DNA from 2 places in the Streptomyces sp. BK79 genome. Region 2 is predicted to be linked to the other one. Evidence: predicted binding sites of a transcription regulator. Region 2 holds the regulator's gene; the other holds the start of a gene.

Region 1 (6,902 bases), on a different contig from region 2:
GCGGACCGGCTCGTAGGGGATGCGCAGCGCCTCGAAGATCTCGTCGTAGAAGCCGTTCTCGCCGAGCAGGAGGTTGGCGACCTGGCGCAGGAACTCGCCGGAGGCGGCGCCCTGGATGACCCGGTGGTCGTAGGTCGACGTGAGCGTCATGACCTTCGAGATGCCGAGCTTGTTCAGGGTGTCCTGGGAGGTGCCCTGGAACTCCGCCGGGTAGTCCATGGAGCCGACGCCCATGATGACCGACTGGCCGGGCATCAGGCGCGGCACGGAGTGGACGGTGCCGAGGCCGCCGGGGTTGGTCAGCGAGACGGTGACGCCGGTGAAGTCGTCCATCGTCAGCTTGCCGTCGCGGGCGCGGCGGACGATGTCCTCGTAGGCCTGCCAGAACTCGAAGAAGTTCAGCGTCTCGGCCTTCTTGATCGCCGCGACGACGAGCTGGCGGTCGCCGTTGGGCTTGACCAGGTCGATGGCGAGACCGAGGTTGACGTGCGCCGGCTTGATCAGCGTCGGCTTGCCGTCCTTCTCGCCGAACGAGTGGTTCATCGCCGGCATGGCCTTGATGGCCTGCACCATCGCGTAGCCGATCAGGTGCGTGAAGGAGATCTTCCCGCCCCGGGCCCGCTTGAGGTGGTTGTTGATGACGATGCGGTTGTCGAACAGCAGCTTCACCGGGACCGCGCGCACGGACGTGGCCGTGGGCAGCTCCAGCGAGGCGTTCATGTTCTTGACGACCGCGGCGGCCGGGCCGCGCAGGGTCACCGTCTCGGGGCCCTCGGGGGCGGCGGCCGCGTCCTTGGCGGGCGCGGCGGCCTTGGCCTGCGGCTTGGCGGCGGGCTTGGCCGGCGCGGGCTTCGCCGCCGGGGCGGCCGGAGCGGGGGCGGCGGGTGCGGCAGCGGCGGGCTGCGCGGCGGCGGCCGGCTGGGGGGCCGCCGCGGGCTGGGCCGGGGCCGGGGCGGGAGCCTGCGCCTGCGGGGCGGGGGCGGCCTGGGACGTGCTGCCGGAGTCCGCGCCCGCGGATCCGGAGGCCGCCTGGGCCGCGGCCGCTCCTGGCTTGTAGTCGGCGAAGAAGTCCCACCAGGCTCGGTCCACGGAGTTCGGGTCCTGGAGGTACTGCTGATAGATCTCGTCGACGAGCCACTCATTGGCACCGAAGGCCGCCGCGGGGTTCTTCCCCGCGTTGCCCGCTTGGTCGGTGTCGGTCGAGATGCTCGAGTTACTGGGGGACTGTGGCGACACGGCGAGAACCGCCCTCTTCCGCTTCACAAGATGGTGGACAGCGGGAATCAAGGCTACGCCTCCCCGACCCGGAAGGTCAGGCCGGGCCCGTTCATCGTCGCGTAAGTCACATCACGGACGGTGTTTCGGCGCTGGAAATGGCGGGAAACAAGCGAGGTTCTGGTGCGCCTGGGAAGGGGAGACCCCCACCCGGCGCCGGGACGACGCGGGCCTGTGCCTGATCACACGTGTCCGTGTGCGAGGACGCCGTGGATCTTGAGGCTCCGTTTCGAACCCTACGTCAACCAGACGCCGGTGGCAGGCCCGGAAGGGTGATGAGAATCCGGCAGCCCCGCTCGGATTCGGCCACACCGATCCGGCCGCCGTGCAGTTCCACCGCCCAGCGCGCGATCGCCAGGCCGAGCCCGGTGCCGCCGTCGCTGCCCGGACCGTGCGGCCGGGACACCGAACCCCGGTTGAACCGTTCGAAGACCCGGCGCCACTCCGAGCGCGGAATGCCGGGGCCCTCGTCGAGGACCTCCAGCTCCAGCGACTCCGGCAGCTCGCCGCGCCGCGCCCGGACCGTCACCCGGCCGTGCGGCGGGCTGTGCTTGACCGCGTTGTCGATGAGGTTGGCGACGACCTGGTGGATGCGCTCGGGGTCGGCGTGCGCGGTGAGGTCGGAGGGGGAGACGTCGAGGGCGAGGTGGACGTCCTTGCGGGTGTGGCTGCCGGAGCCGGAGGCGATGCCCGCGCGGGCCGTGGCGACCATGTTGGCTTCCTTCAGCACCCCCGAGAGGTACGGCCACACCTCGAAGCGCCGCTTGCGCAGCGGTATGACGCCGTTGTCCAGGCGGGAGAGGTCCAGCAGGGTCTCCACCAGCCGGCCGAGCCGCTCGGTCTGCCCGAGCGCCGTCCGCATGGTCTCCGGGTCGGCCTCGGTGACGCCGTCGACGATGTTCTCCAGCACCGCGCGCAGGCCCGCGATGGGAGTGCGCAGCTCGTGCGAGACGTTCGCCACCAGCTCCTTGCGCTGGAGGTCCTGGGCCTCCAGGTCGTCCGCCATGCGGTTGATGGTGACGGCCAGGTCGCCCAGCTCGTCGCGGCGGTTCTCGCGGACCCGGCGCGTGTAGTCGCCGTGCGAGATGGACCGGGCCACGGCGTTCATCTCGTCCAGGGGCGCGGTGAGGGAGTGCGCCACGAACTGGGTGATCAGCAGGGTGGCGATCATCGAGAAGACCGTGATGAAGCGCAGCTCCGTCTTGGTGTGCACCGCGATCACCGACAGCCCCGTGGTGATCAGCACCGACGTGACGACCAGCGCGCCCAGCTTGGTCTTGATCGAGAAAGGGCGTACGCCGCCCCAGGGCTCCCTGGGCCCGCGGGGACCGGGGCTGCTGCGTGCGGCCTGACGCCCTCGGCTCATGGCGTCGGCGTCTCCAGCGCGTAGCCCACGCCGTGCACCGTGCGGATGCGCTCGGCGCCGATCTTCCGGCGCAGCGCCTTGATGTGGCTGTCCACGGTCCGGGTGCCGGAGGCGTCCGCCCAGTCCCACACCTCGGCGAGCAGCTGCTCGCGGGAGAGCACCGCGCGCGGGGTGTTCGCCAGGCACACCAGCAGGTCGAACTCGGTGGGGGTGAGGTGCACGTCCTCGCTGCGCACCCGCACCCGGCGCTGCGCGTGGTCGATCTCCAGCTCGCCCAGGCGCAGGATGCCGCTGCGCGGCGTGGAGGCGGCCACGACGGCCCGCTCCACCCGGCGCAGCAGCACGTGCACGCGGGCGGCCAGCTCGCGCATCGAGAACGGCTTGGTCATGTAGTCGTCGGCGCCCACGCCGAGGCCGACCAGCATGTCCGTCTCGTCGTCGCGCGCGGTGAGCATCAGCACCGGCACCGGGCGCTGGGCCTGCACGCGGCGGCAGACCTCCAGGCCGTCGAAGCCGGGCAGCATGATGTCGAGGATCAGCAGGTCGGGCTGCCAGGCCTCGGCCGTGTCGACGGCGGCCGGACCGTCGCCCGCCGTCTGCACCAGGAAGCCTTCGGCGCGCAGGCGGGTCGCGATGGCGTCCACGATCGTCTGGTCGTCCTCGACCACGAGTACCCGGCGCTGTGCGCCCTGGGTGGCCGTCGCCGCGCCGTTGTGGGAGGTCTGTGTCTGCTCCATCGCCCGCCCCTGAGGTGTGCTTTTTGGAATCCGTGGGGTGATCCCATGACTGCGATTGACGCTTGAATGATCCGCGTCAGAGCAGCAGCGTACGGGGAGTGGCCGCGCCTTTGCTATCCAGGCCCGATGCCGAGGTGGACGACGTCCGGAACGCCCCGGGCAACGGGGATCTCTTCGGTACGCACCTGCTGGAACCCGGCATTACGCAAGGTTTCTTCGAATTCCGGAGAGGGCTGGGCGGACCATACGGCGAGTACCCCGCCGGGCCTCAACACCCGGGCGCAGCCTGCCAGTCCGGCGGGTGTGTACAGCCCGTCGTTGCCCTCGGTGACGGTCCAGCCGGGGCCGTTGTCGATGTCGAGGCAGAGTGCGTCGTACGTGTCGGATGTCTCATTGACGTACCGCACCAGATCCGCTTCGACGATCTCCGCGCGGGGGTCGGCCAGCGCCTCGGCGGACAGCTCGGCCAGCGGTCCGCCCCGGTGCCAGTCGATGACGGCGCGCTCCCGCTCGACGACCGCGATGCGCCCCCAGCGCGGGTCGGCGGCCGCGTGCGCGAGCGAGAAGCCGACGCCGAGACCGCCGATCAGCAGGTGCGGTGCGCGCCGGCCGCCGGACGCGGTGAGCGCCTCGGCCGCCGCGTCGACCAGGCGCCGCTCCGAGCGTCCGTCGGAGGTGTCCATCAGGAAGCAGCCGTTCGCGACGATCTGCAGCAGCGCCCCGTGCCGGCGCAGGACGACCTCGCCGTGCGGGCCCTCGCGGCGGTCCAGCACTTCGGGGGAGTCGTGGGAGTCGTGGGAAGTGAGGGACATCGGCCCATCTTGGCAGGGGAATGCGGGGGAGTCCGGCCGTGCTCCCCACATGGGGGCGCACGGGTGGCGAAGGCTCCCGGCCCCGGGTGGCGAAGGCTCCGGCCCTTGATCGCTCAGAGCGAACAGCCCTTGGGGAACATTCGGGGACTCCCTTTCATTGAGTCGATGTAACTCAACTTGACTGCCGAAGGGGAGATCATGGCTACTGAGTCCGCCGCCGTCACACCGCTCACCCTGCCCGTGCTGCCGCTCGACGACGAGGTGGTCCTGCCCGGAATGGTCGTCCCCCTGGACCTGAGCGACGCCGAGGTGCGGGCCGCGGTGGAGGCCGCCCAGGCCGCCGCCCGGTCCGAGCCCGGAAAGCCCCGGGTCCTGCTCGTCCCGCGCGTCGACGGCACGTACGCCAGGACCGGCGTCCTCGGCACGGTGGAGCAGGTCGGCCGGCTGGCCGACGGCGACCCGGGAGCCCTGATCCGCGGCCGCGACCGCGTGCGGATCGGCGCCGGCACCACCGGCCCCGGCGCCGCGCTGTGGGTCGAGGGCACCCGCGTCGACGAGTCCGTGCCCGATCCGCTGCCCGGCCAGGTCGCCGAGCTGGTGAAGGAGTACAAGGCGCTGGCCACCGCCTGGCTGCGCAAGCGCGGCGCCTGGCAGGTCGTGGACCGCGTGCAGGCCATCGACGGCGTCTCCGCGCTCGCCGACAACTCCGGCTACTCGCCCTTCCTCACCACCGAGCAGAAGGTCGAGCTGCTGGAGACCACCGACCCGGTCGCCCGCCTGAAGCTCGCCACCCAGCAGTTGCGCGACCACCTCGCCGAGCAGGACGTCGCCGAGACCATCGCCAAGGACGTCCAGGAGGGCGTCGACAAGCAGCAGCGGGAGTTCCTGCTGCGCCGGCAGCTGGAAGCCGTCCGCAAGGAACTGCGCGACCTGAACGGCGAGCAGGAGGGTGAGGAGTCCGACGACTACCGCGCCCGCGTCGAGGCCGCCGACCTGCCCGGGAAGGTCCGTGAGGCCGCGCTCAAGGAGGTCGACAAGCTGGAGCGGTCCTCCGACCAGTCGCCGGAGGGCTCCTGGATCCGCACCTGGCTCGACACGGTGCTGGAGATGCCGTGGAACGAGCGCACCGAGGACGCCTACGACATCCGGGGCGCCCAGGCCGTCCTGGACGCCGAGCACGCGGGTCTGGAGGACGTGAAGGAGCGGATCACCGAGTACCTCGCGGTGCGCAAGCGGCGCGGTGACCGGGGCCTCGGCGTGGTCGGCGGCCGGCGCGGCGGGGCCGTGCTGGCCCTCGTCGGCCCGCCCGGCGTCGGCAAGACGTCGCTGGGCGAGTCCGTCGCCCACGCGATGGGCCGCAAGTTCGTCCGCGTCGCCCTCGGCGGCGTCCGCGACGAGGCCGAGATCCGCGGCCACCGGCGTACGTACGTCGGCGCGCTGCCCGGCCGGATCGTGCGGGCGATCAAGGAGGCCGGGTCGATGAACCCGGTGGTGCTCCTCGACGAGATCGACAAGGTGGGCTCGGACTTCCGGGGCGACCCGGCCGCCGCCCTGCTCGAAGTCCTCGACCCGGCGCAGAACCACACCTTCCGGGACCACTACCTGGAGGTGGAGCTGGACCTGTCCGACGTGGTCTTCCTCGCCACGGCCAACGTCCTGGAGGCCATCCCGGAGGCGCTGCTGGACCGCATGGAGCTGGTCCGCCTCGACGGCTACACCGAGGACGAGAAGATCGTCATCGCCCGCGACCACCTGCTCCCGCGCCAGCGGGAACGGGCCGGGCTCGGCGAGGACGAGGTCACCGTCGACGAGGGGGCGCTGCGCAAGCTGGCCGGCGAGTACACCCGCGAGGCGGGCGTGCGCACCCTGGAGCGGTCGATCGCCCGGCTGCTGCGCAAGGTGGCGGCCCAGCACGAACTGGGCGAGCGGGAGCTGCCCTTCACCGTCACCGACGGCGACCTGCGGGACCTGATCGGCCGGCCGCACCACGTGCCCGAGTCCGCCCAGGACCCGGCCGAGCGGCGCACCTCGGTGCCCGGTGTGGCCACCGGCCTCGCGGTGACCGGCGCGGGCGGTGACGTCCTGTACGTCGAGGCGTCGCTGGCCGACCCGGAGACGGGCGGGGCGGGGCTGACCCTGACCGGTCAGCTCGGCGACGTGATGAAGGAGTCGGCGCAGATCGCGCTGAGCTTCCTGCGCAGCCGCGGCGCCGAGCTGGAGCTGCCGGTGGCCGACCTGAAGGACCGGGGCGTGCACATCCACTTCCCGGCGGGCGCGGTTCCCAAGGACGGTCCGAGTGCCGGCATCACCATGACCACGGCGCTGGCCTCGCTGCTGTCCGGGCGGCTGGTCCGCACGGACGTGGCGATGACCGGCGAGGTCTCGCTGACCGGGCGGGTGCTGCCGATCGGCGGGGTCAAGCAGAAGCTGCTCGCGGCGCACCGGGCGGGCGTCACCACGGTGATCATCCCCAAGCGCAACGAGCCCGACCTGGACGACGTCCCGGCGGAGGTGCTGGACAAGCTCGACGTCCACGCCGTCACCGATGTCCGCCAGGTCCTGGAACTGGCCCTCGCACCGGCGACGAACGGTGCGGAGTCGGAGGTTCCGGTCGCGGCGTGACGGACGCGAGCCGGAGCGGCCCGGGCCCCGCGAGGGGCCCGGGCCTTCGGCCGTGTGTCAGCCGTTGGCGAGCGCCTGGACGCGGTCCAG
Region 2 (6,902 bases):
TGTAGTCGGACGTGCGGTGATCTGCGTCGCTGAGGCAACCCTGACCAGGCCGGAGGTAACCGTGACCAGGCCGCCCGGCGTCCGGCCCGACCGCCGGTCGGCGGGGCGGTTGCGGCGGGGTGACGGCGGCGGGGTGACCGCGCCGAGTGGCGCCACGCCGCGCATGAGGGGCAATTCATAGCAATTCGTGATATTCGGCATAGTTTATGCCCGTGCTCTACGGGATCGCCGCCGCCACCGCCTCCTTCCTCCTCGCCGCCCTGCTGGCCGCGCTGCTGAGGGTGCCGGGCCTGCGCCTCGGCGTCGTCGACCGGCGCCGGCAGCGGCCCGTCCCGCTGCTCGGCGGGGTCGCCGTGGTGCTCGTCACCGGGGCGGTGGCCTGGGCCGGGGACCGGGCCGGGGTCGTGCCGCTCGGCTCGGGCGTCGGCCGTCTGCTCGTGGCCGGCGCCGCGGTCGCCGCGCTCGGCCTGGCCGCCGACGTCTGGCGGCTGCGGCGGCGCTGGCTGGTCGCCGGTACGGCGGTCGCGGCGGCGTGCGTGGTGCCGTACGAGGTGACCGGGCCGGTGGCGGGGGTGTGCGCCGTCGGCTGGATCACCCTGGTCGCCGCGGCCTTTCGGGGGCTCGACCACGCCGACGGGGTGGCCGGGACGGTGGGCGTGGTGACCGCCTTCGGGGTCGGGGCGTGCGCCGCGGCGGAGCTGATGGACGGGCTGGCGGTGCTGCTGAGTGTGCTGGCCGCCGCGCTGGCCGGGTTCCTGCCGCACAATCGGCACCCCGCGCGGAGCGCGCTCGGCGCGTGCGGGTCGCTCTTCGCCGGCTTCCTGCTGGCGGGCGCCGCCGTGTTCACCCGGCCGGGGCGCGAGCCCTGGGCGGACGCGGGGGTGCTGTTCGCGCTGGCCGCGGTGGCGTGCGTCGACGCCGTCCTCGTACTCCTCGCGCGTCGACTGGCCGGGCGGCCCGCCCTGCGCGGCGGCCCCGACCACCTCGCCCACCGGCTGCGGAAGCTGGGGCTCACCCCGCAGGGTGCGGTGGTCGTGCTGGGCGCGGCCTCGTTCTGCTCGGTGCTCGTGGGCGTGCTCGTGCACACCGGCCGGGTGGGGGAGGCGGCGGTGCTGGGCGTGGCGGTGTGCGCGGTGGCGGCCGTCGCGGGGCTGCTGCGGGTGCGGGTGTACGGGGTGCCGGGGCGGGCGGGGGCGCGGGTGCCGGGGCGGGCGGGGGCGAGGGTGCCGGTGGGCCGGCCCCGGGAGGGTTCGCAGCGGCCCCTTGGGGCAACCGCATCCCCTGGGGGTGCGTCCTCCCGGGGGATGATTTTCCCGGTTCGTCAGGCCAGGCGCTCGGAGAAAGAGCAGGTCAGCGCGGCGTTGCGTGTAAGGAACGGATAAGAGTTGAGTCTGCCCGACTCACCTCTGTTGACCCAGCGATCCGCGTCATGCACACTTGAGCCTGTTCCACTCAAGTCGCTGGAGGTTATTCACCATGGCACGTGCGGTCGGCATCGACCTGGGCACGACTAACTCCGTCGTCAGCGTTCTGGAGGGCGGCGAGCCCACCGTCATCACCAACGCCGAGGGCGCCAGGACCACGCCGTCCGTCGTCGCCTTCGCCAAGAACGGCGAGGTGCTGGTCGGCGAGGTGGCCAAGCGCCAGGCGGTCACGAACGTCGACAGGACCATCCGGTCGGTCAAGCGCCACATGGGCACCGACTGGAAGATCAACCTGGACGGCAAGGACTTCAACCCGCAGCAGATCAGCGCCTTCGTGCTGCAGAAGCTGAAGCGGGACGCCGAGTCCTACCTGGGCGAGAAGGTGACCGACGCGGTCATCACCGTCCCGGCGTACTTCAACGACGCCGAGCGCCAGGCCACCAAGGAGGCCGGTGAGATCGCGGGCCTCAACGTCCTGCGCATCGTCAACGAGCCGACGGCCGCCGCGCTGGCGTACGGCCTCGACAAGGACGAGCAGATCATCCTCGTCTTCGACCTCGGTGGCGGTACGTTCGACGTCTCGCTGCTCGAGATCGGCGACGGCGTCGTCGAGGTGAAGGCCACCAACGGTGACAACCACCTCGGTGGTGACGACTGGGACCAGCGCGTCGTCGACTACCTGGTCAAGCAGTTCCAGTCGGGCCACGGCGTGGACCTGTCCAAGGACAAGATGGCCCTCCAGCGCCTCCGCGAGGCCGCCGAGAAGGCCAAGATCGAGCTGTCCTCGTCCACCGAGACCTCGATCAACCTGCCCTACATCACGGCCTCCGCCGAGGGCCCGCTGCACCTGGACGAGAAGCTCACCCGCGCCCAGTTCCAGCAGCTGACCGCCGACCTGCTGGAGCGCTGCAAGACGCCGTTCCACAACGTCATCAAGGACGCCGGCATCCAGCTGTCCGAGATCGACCACGTCGTCCTCGTCGGTGGCTCCACCCGCATGCCCGCCGTCGCGGAGCTGGTCAAGGAGCTGACCGGCGGCAAGGACGCCAACAAGGGCGTCAACCCGGACGAGGTCGTCGCCATCGGCGCCGCGCTGCAGGCCGGTGTCCTCAAGGGCGAGGTCAAGGACGTCCTGCTCCTCGACGTCACCCCGCTGTCCCTCGGCATCGAGACCAAGGGCGGCATCATGACCAAGCTGATCGAGCGGAACACGACGATCCCGACGAAGCGTTCGGAGATCTTCACCACCGCCGAGGACAACCAGCCCTCCGTGCAGATCCAGGTCTACCAGGGCGAGCGCGAGATCGCGGCGTACAACAAGAAGCTCGGGATGTTCGAGCTGACCGGTCTGCCGCCGGCGCCCCGCGGCGTCCCGCAGATCGAGGTCGCCTTCGACATCGACGCCAACGGCATCATGCACGTGACCGCGAAGGACCTGGGCACGGGCAAGGAGCAGAAGATGACCGTCACCGGCGGCTCCTCGCTGCCGAAGGACGAGGTCGACCGGATGCGCCAGGAGGCCGAGAAATACGCGGAGGAGGACCACGCCCGCCGCGAGGCCGCCGAGTCCCGCAACCAGGGCGAGCAGCTCGTCTACCAGACGGAGAAGTTCCTCAAGGACAACGAGGACAAGGTCCCCGGCGAGATCAAGACCGAGGTCGAGGGCGCCGTCGCCGAGCTGAAGGAGAAGCTCAAGGGCGAGGACACCGCCGAGATCCGCACCGCCACCGAGAAGGTCGCCGCCGTCTCGCAGAAGCTGGGCCAGGCGATGTACGCCGACGCCCAGGGCGCGCAGGCCGCCGGCGGCGAGGCTCCCGGCGCGGGTGCCCAGGCCGGTGACAAGGGCGGCGACGACGACGTCGTGGACGCCGAGATCGTGGACGACGAGCGCAAGGACGGTGCCGCGTGACGGAGGAGACCCCGGGTTTCGAGGAGAAGCCCGACGTCCCCTCCGGCGCCACCCCTGACGACGCCGAGCCGCAGGCCGCCGCCCCCTCTTCGGAGGAGGGCGCGGCCCCGGCCGGGGACGCGAGCGAGAACGCGGGCCTGGTGGCCCAGCTGGACCAGGTGCGCACGGCGCTGAACGAGCGCACGGCGGACCTCCAGCGCCTCCAGGCCGAGTACCAGAACTACCGCCGCCGGGTGGAGCGGGACCGCGTCGCGGTCAAGGAGGTCGCCGTCGCGAACCTCCTGTCCGAGCTGCTCCCCGTACTCGACGACGTCGGCCGTGCCCGTGAACACGGGGAGCTGGTCGGCGGCTTCAAGTCCGTCGCGGAGTCGCTGGAGGCCACGGTCGCCAAGCTGGGCCTCCAGCAGTTCGGCAAGGAGGGCGAGCCCTTCGACCCGACGATCCACGAGGCCCTGATGCACTCGTACGCGCCGGACGTCACCGAGACGACGTGCGTGGCGATTCTGCAGCCCGGGTACCGGATCGGCGAACGCACCATCCGCCCCGCGCGGGTGGCGGTGGCCGAGCCGCAGCCCGGCGCGCAGACGGCCAAGCCGGCCGAGGAGAGCACCGAGGCGCAGGCGGAGTCCGCGGACAACAAGGAGAGCGGTGGCCCGGACGAGGGCTGAGCTTGAAGCGAGGAAGGAGGGACGTCGGGGATGAGCACCAAGGACTTCATCGAGAAGGACTACTACAAGGTCCTCGGCGTCCCCAAGGACGCCACCGAGGCCGAGATCAAGAAGGCGTACCGGAAGCTCGCCCGCGAGTACCACCCGGACGCCAACAAGGGAAACGTCAGGGCGGAGGAGCGCTTCAAGGAGATCTCCGAGGCCAACGACATCCTCGGTGACCCCAAGAAGCGCAAGGAGTACGACGAGGCCCGCGCCCTCTTCGGCAACGGCGGTTTCCGTCCGGGGCCGGGCGCGGGCGGCGGCGGCACCTTCAACTTCGACCTGGGCGACCTCTTCGGAGGCGGCGCCCAGGGCGGGGGCCAGGGCGCCGGCGGTTTCGGCGGCGGCCTCGGCGACGTCTTCGGGGGCCTGTTCAACCGCACCGGTGGCGGTCCCGGCACCGGCACGCGGACCCAGCCGCGGCGCGGCCAGGACATCGAGTCCGAGGTCACGCTCAGCTTCACGGAGGCCATCGAGGGCGCGACGGTCCCGCTGCGGATGTCCTCGCAGGCACCCTGCAAGGCATGTTCGGGCACCGGCGACAAGAACGGCACGCCGCGCGTGTGCCCGACCTGCGTCGGCACCGGGCAGGTCGCCCGGGGTTCGGGCGGCGGCTTCTCGCTCACCGACCCGTGCCCGGACTGCAAGGGCCGCGGCCTGATCGCCGAGGACCCCTGCGACATCTGCAAGGGCTCCGGACGCGCCAAGTCCTCCCGGACGATGCAGGTCCGCATCCCCGCCGGGGTCTCCGACGGGCAGCGCATCCGGCTGCGCGGCAAGGGCACGCCCGGCGAGCGGGGCGGACCGGCGGGCGACCTGTACGTGGTCGTCCACGTCAAGGAGCACTCCGTCTTCGGCCGCAGGGGCGACAACCTCACCGTCACCGTGCCGGTGACGTACGCCGAGGCCGCCCTCGGTGGCGAGGTGCGGGTCCCGACCCTCGGCGGCCCCCCCGTCACGCTGAAGCTGCCGGCGGGCACGCCCAACGGCCGCACCATGCGCGCCCGGGGCAAGGGAGCGGTCCGCAAGGACGGCACCCGCGGTGACCTTCTGGTCACCGTGGAGGTGAGTGTTCCGAAGGACCTGACGGGGAAGGCTCGTGACGCGCTCGAGGCGTATCGCGAGGCGACCGCGGACGAGGATCCGCGGGCGGAGCTGTTCCAGGCCGCGAAGGGAGCTTGACGGGAATGGACGGTCGTCGACGCAACCCGTATGAACTGACCGAGGACACCCCGGTCTACGTCATCTCGGTGGCGGCCCAGCTTTCCGGTCTGCACCCGCAGACCCTGCGCCAGTACGACCGCCTCGGCCTGGTCTCCCCGGACCGCACGGCCGGGCGCGGCCGGCGCTACTCGGCCCGCGACATCGAACTGCTCCGCCAGGTGCAGCAGTTGTCGCAGGACGAGGGCATCAACCTGGCCGGAATCAAGCGCATCATCGAACTGGAGAACCAGGTCGCCGCGCTCCAGGCCCGCATGGCCGAGCTGCAGGACGCCCTCGACGGTGCCGCGACGGCGATGCGCCAGCGGGAAGCGGCGGTGCACGCGTCGTACCGCCGTGACCTGGTCCCCTACCAGGAGGTCCAGCAGACCAGCGCGCTGGTGGTGTGGCGCCCCAAGCGGCACGGTCAGTCGGCGGACTGACCCCTCGCGCCGCGCGGAAGACGGCGACGGGCCCGGGAGTCCCCGCGGACCCTCCGGGCCGGTTCGCAACGTTGATGTCTCATTGCTCTGGGACTTCTTGACGATTTCGTGAAGACAGCGTTGGCTTCCTTCACCTGGGTCTCTTGCAACACCCGTGTGTCGGAAGGTAAGCGCAGTGAACAGCCGTGCCCGTCGCATCGCCATATCCGTGGCCGCGTCCATGATGACCATCTCGCTGGCCGCCTGTGGTGTGCTGGGCGCATCGGAGAGCGGTGACGAGGCGAGCCCCACCAAGGGCAACGACATCACTGTGGGCCTGCTGCTCCCCGAGAAGGCCAACACGCGCTACGAGCAGTTCGACTACCCCTTCTTCAAGGCGAAGGTCGCCGAGCTCACGGGCGACGAGGGGTCCGTCAAGTACGCCAACGCCGAGACGAGCGCGTCCAGGCAGGCCGACCAGATGCAGCAGATGATCGACGACCAGGTCGACGTGATCGTCCTGGACGCGGTCGACGCGAAGGGCATCGCGGAGAGCGTGCAGAAGGCCAAGGACGCCGGCATCCCGGTCATCGCCTACGACCGGCTGGCCGAGGGCCCGATCGACGCGTACATCTCCTTCGACAACGAGCTGGTCGGCGAGGTCCAGGGCCGCTCCCTCATCGAGGCGCTCGGCGACGACGCCGACAGCTCCGACAAGATCGTCATGGTGAACGGCTCGCCCACCGACCCCAACGCCAAGCAGTTCAAGGCCGGGGCGCTGTCCCAGCTGAACGGCAAGGTGACGATCGCCCAGACCTACGACACCGAGGACTGGAAGCCGGAGAACGCCGAGGCGCACATGGCCGAGGCGATCGAGAAGATCGGCGCGGGCGACATCGCGGGTGTCTACTCCGCCAACGACGGCATGGCCGGCGGTGTCATCAAGGCCCTAGAGGCCGCGGGCGTCACCGAACTGCCCCCGGTCACAGGCCAGGACGCGGAACTCGCGGCGGTGCAGCGGATCGTGACCGGCGAGCAGTACATGAGCGTGTACAAGTCCTACCCGCAGGAGGCCGAGCACGCCGCGGAGATGGCCGTGGCGCGGGTCCAGGGCCGGGACATCCAGTTCGACGCCCTCGCCCGCGACAAGGTCGACAGCGCCACCACCAAGGGCATCCCCGCGCAGCTGGTCCCCGTCGTCGCCCTGACCCGGGACAACATCGACGAGACGGTCATC

Evidence for each region. The regulator HspR, encoded in region 2, represses chaperone genes until heat shock. The targets are predictions, from matches to a motif close to TTGAGNNNNNNNNNCTCAA.
Region 1: a site for HspR is predicted at 4,348-4,366, ahead of lon (endopeptidase La). Genes of this name have one in related genera too.

What each region holds. Positions count from the first base shown of each region.
Region 1 covers NZ_JBHVOC010000011.1:140,927-147,828, reverse strand. Annotated here, with positions in the region: gene ACFIF2_RS16010 (multifunctional oxoglutarate decarboxylase/oxoglutarate dehydrogenase thiamine pyrophosphate-binding subunit/dihydrolipoyllysine-residue succinyltransferase subunit) at 1-1,236, opposite strand, end outside; gene ACFIF2_RS16005 (sensor histidine kinase) at 1,517-2,641, opposite strand; gene ACFIF2_RS16000 (response regulator transcription factor) at 2,638-3,378, opposite strand; gene ACFIF2_RS15995 (spermidine synthase) at 3,492-4,190, opposite strand; gene lon (endopeptidase La) at 4,389-6,812, shown strand; gene ACFIF2_RS15985 (lysozyme) at 6,870-6,902, opposite strand, start outside.
Region 2 covers NZ_JBHVOC010000009.1:37,457-44,358, forward strand. Annotated here, with positions in the region: gene ACFIF2_RS13130 (MraY family glycosyltransferase) at 213-1,382, shown strand; gene dnaK (molecular chaperone DnaK) at 1,477-3,333, shown strand; gene grpE (nucleotide exchange factor GrpE) at 3,330-4,001, shown strand; gene dnaJ (molecular chaperone DnaJ) at 4,032-5,225, shown strand; gene ACFIF2_RS13150 (heat shock protein transcriptional repressor HspR) at 5,231-5,686, shown strand; gene ACFIF2_RS13155 (sugar ABC transporter substrate-binding protein) at 5,862-6,902, shown strand, end outside.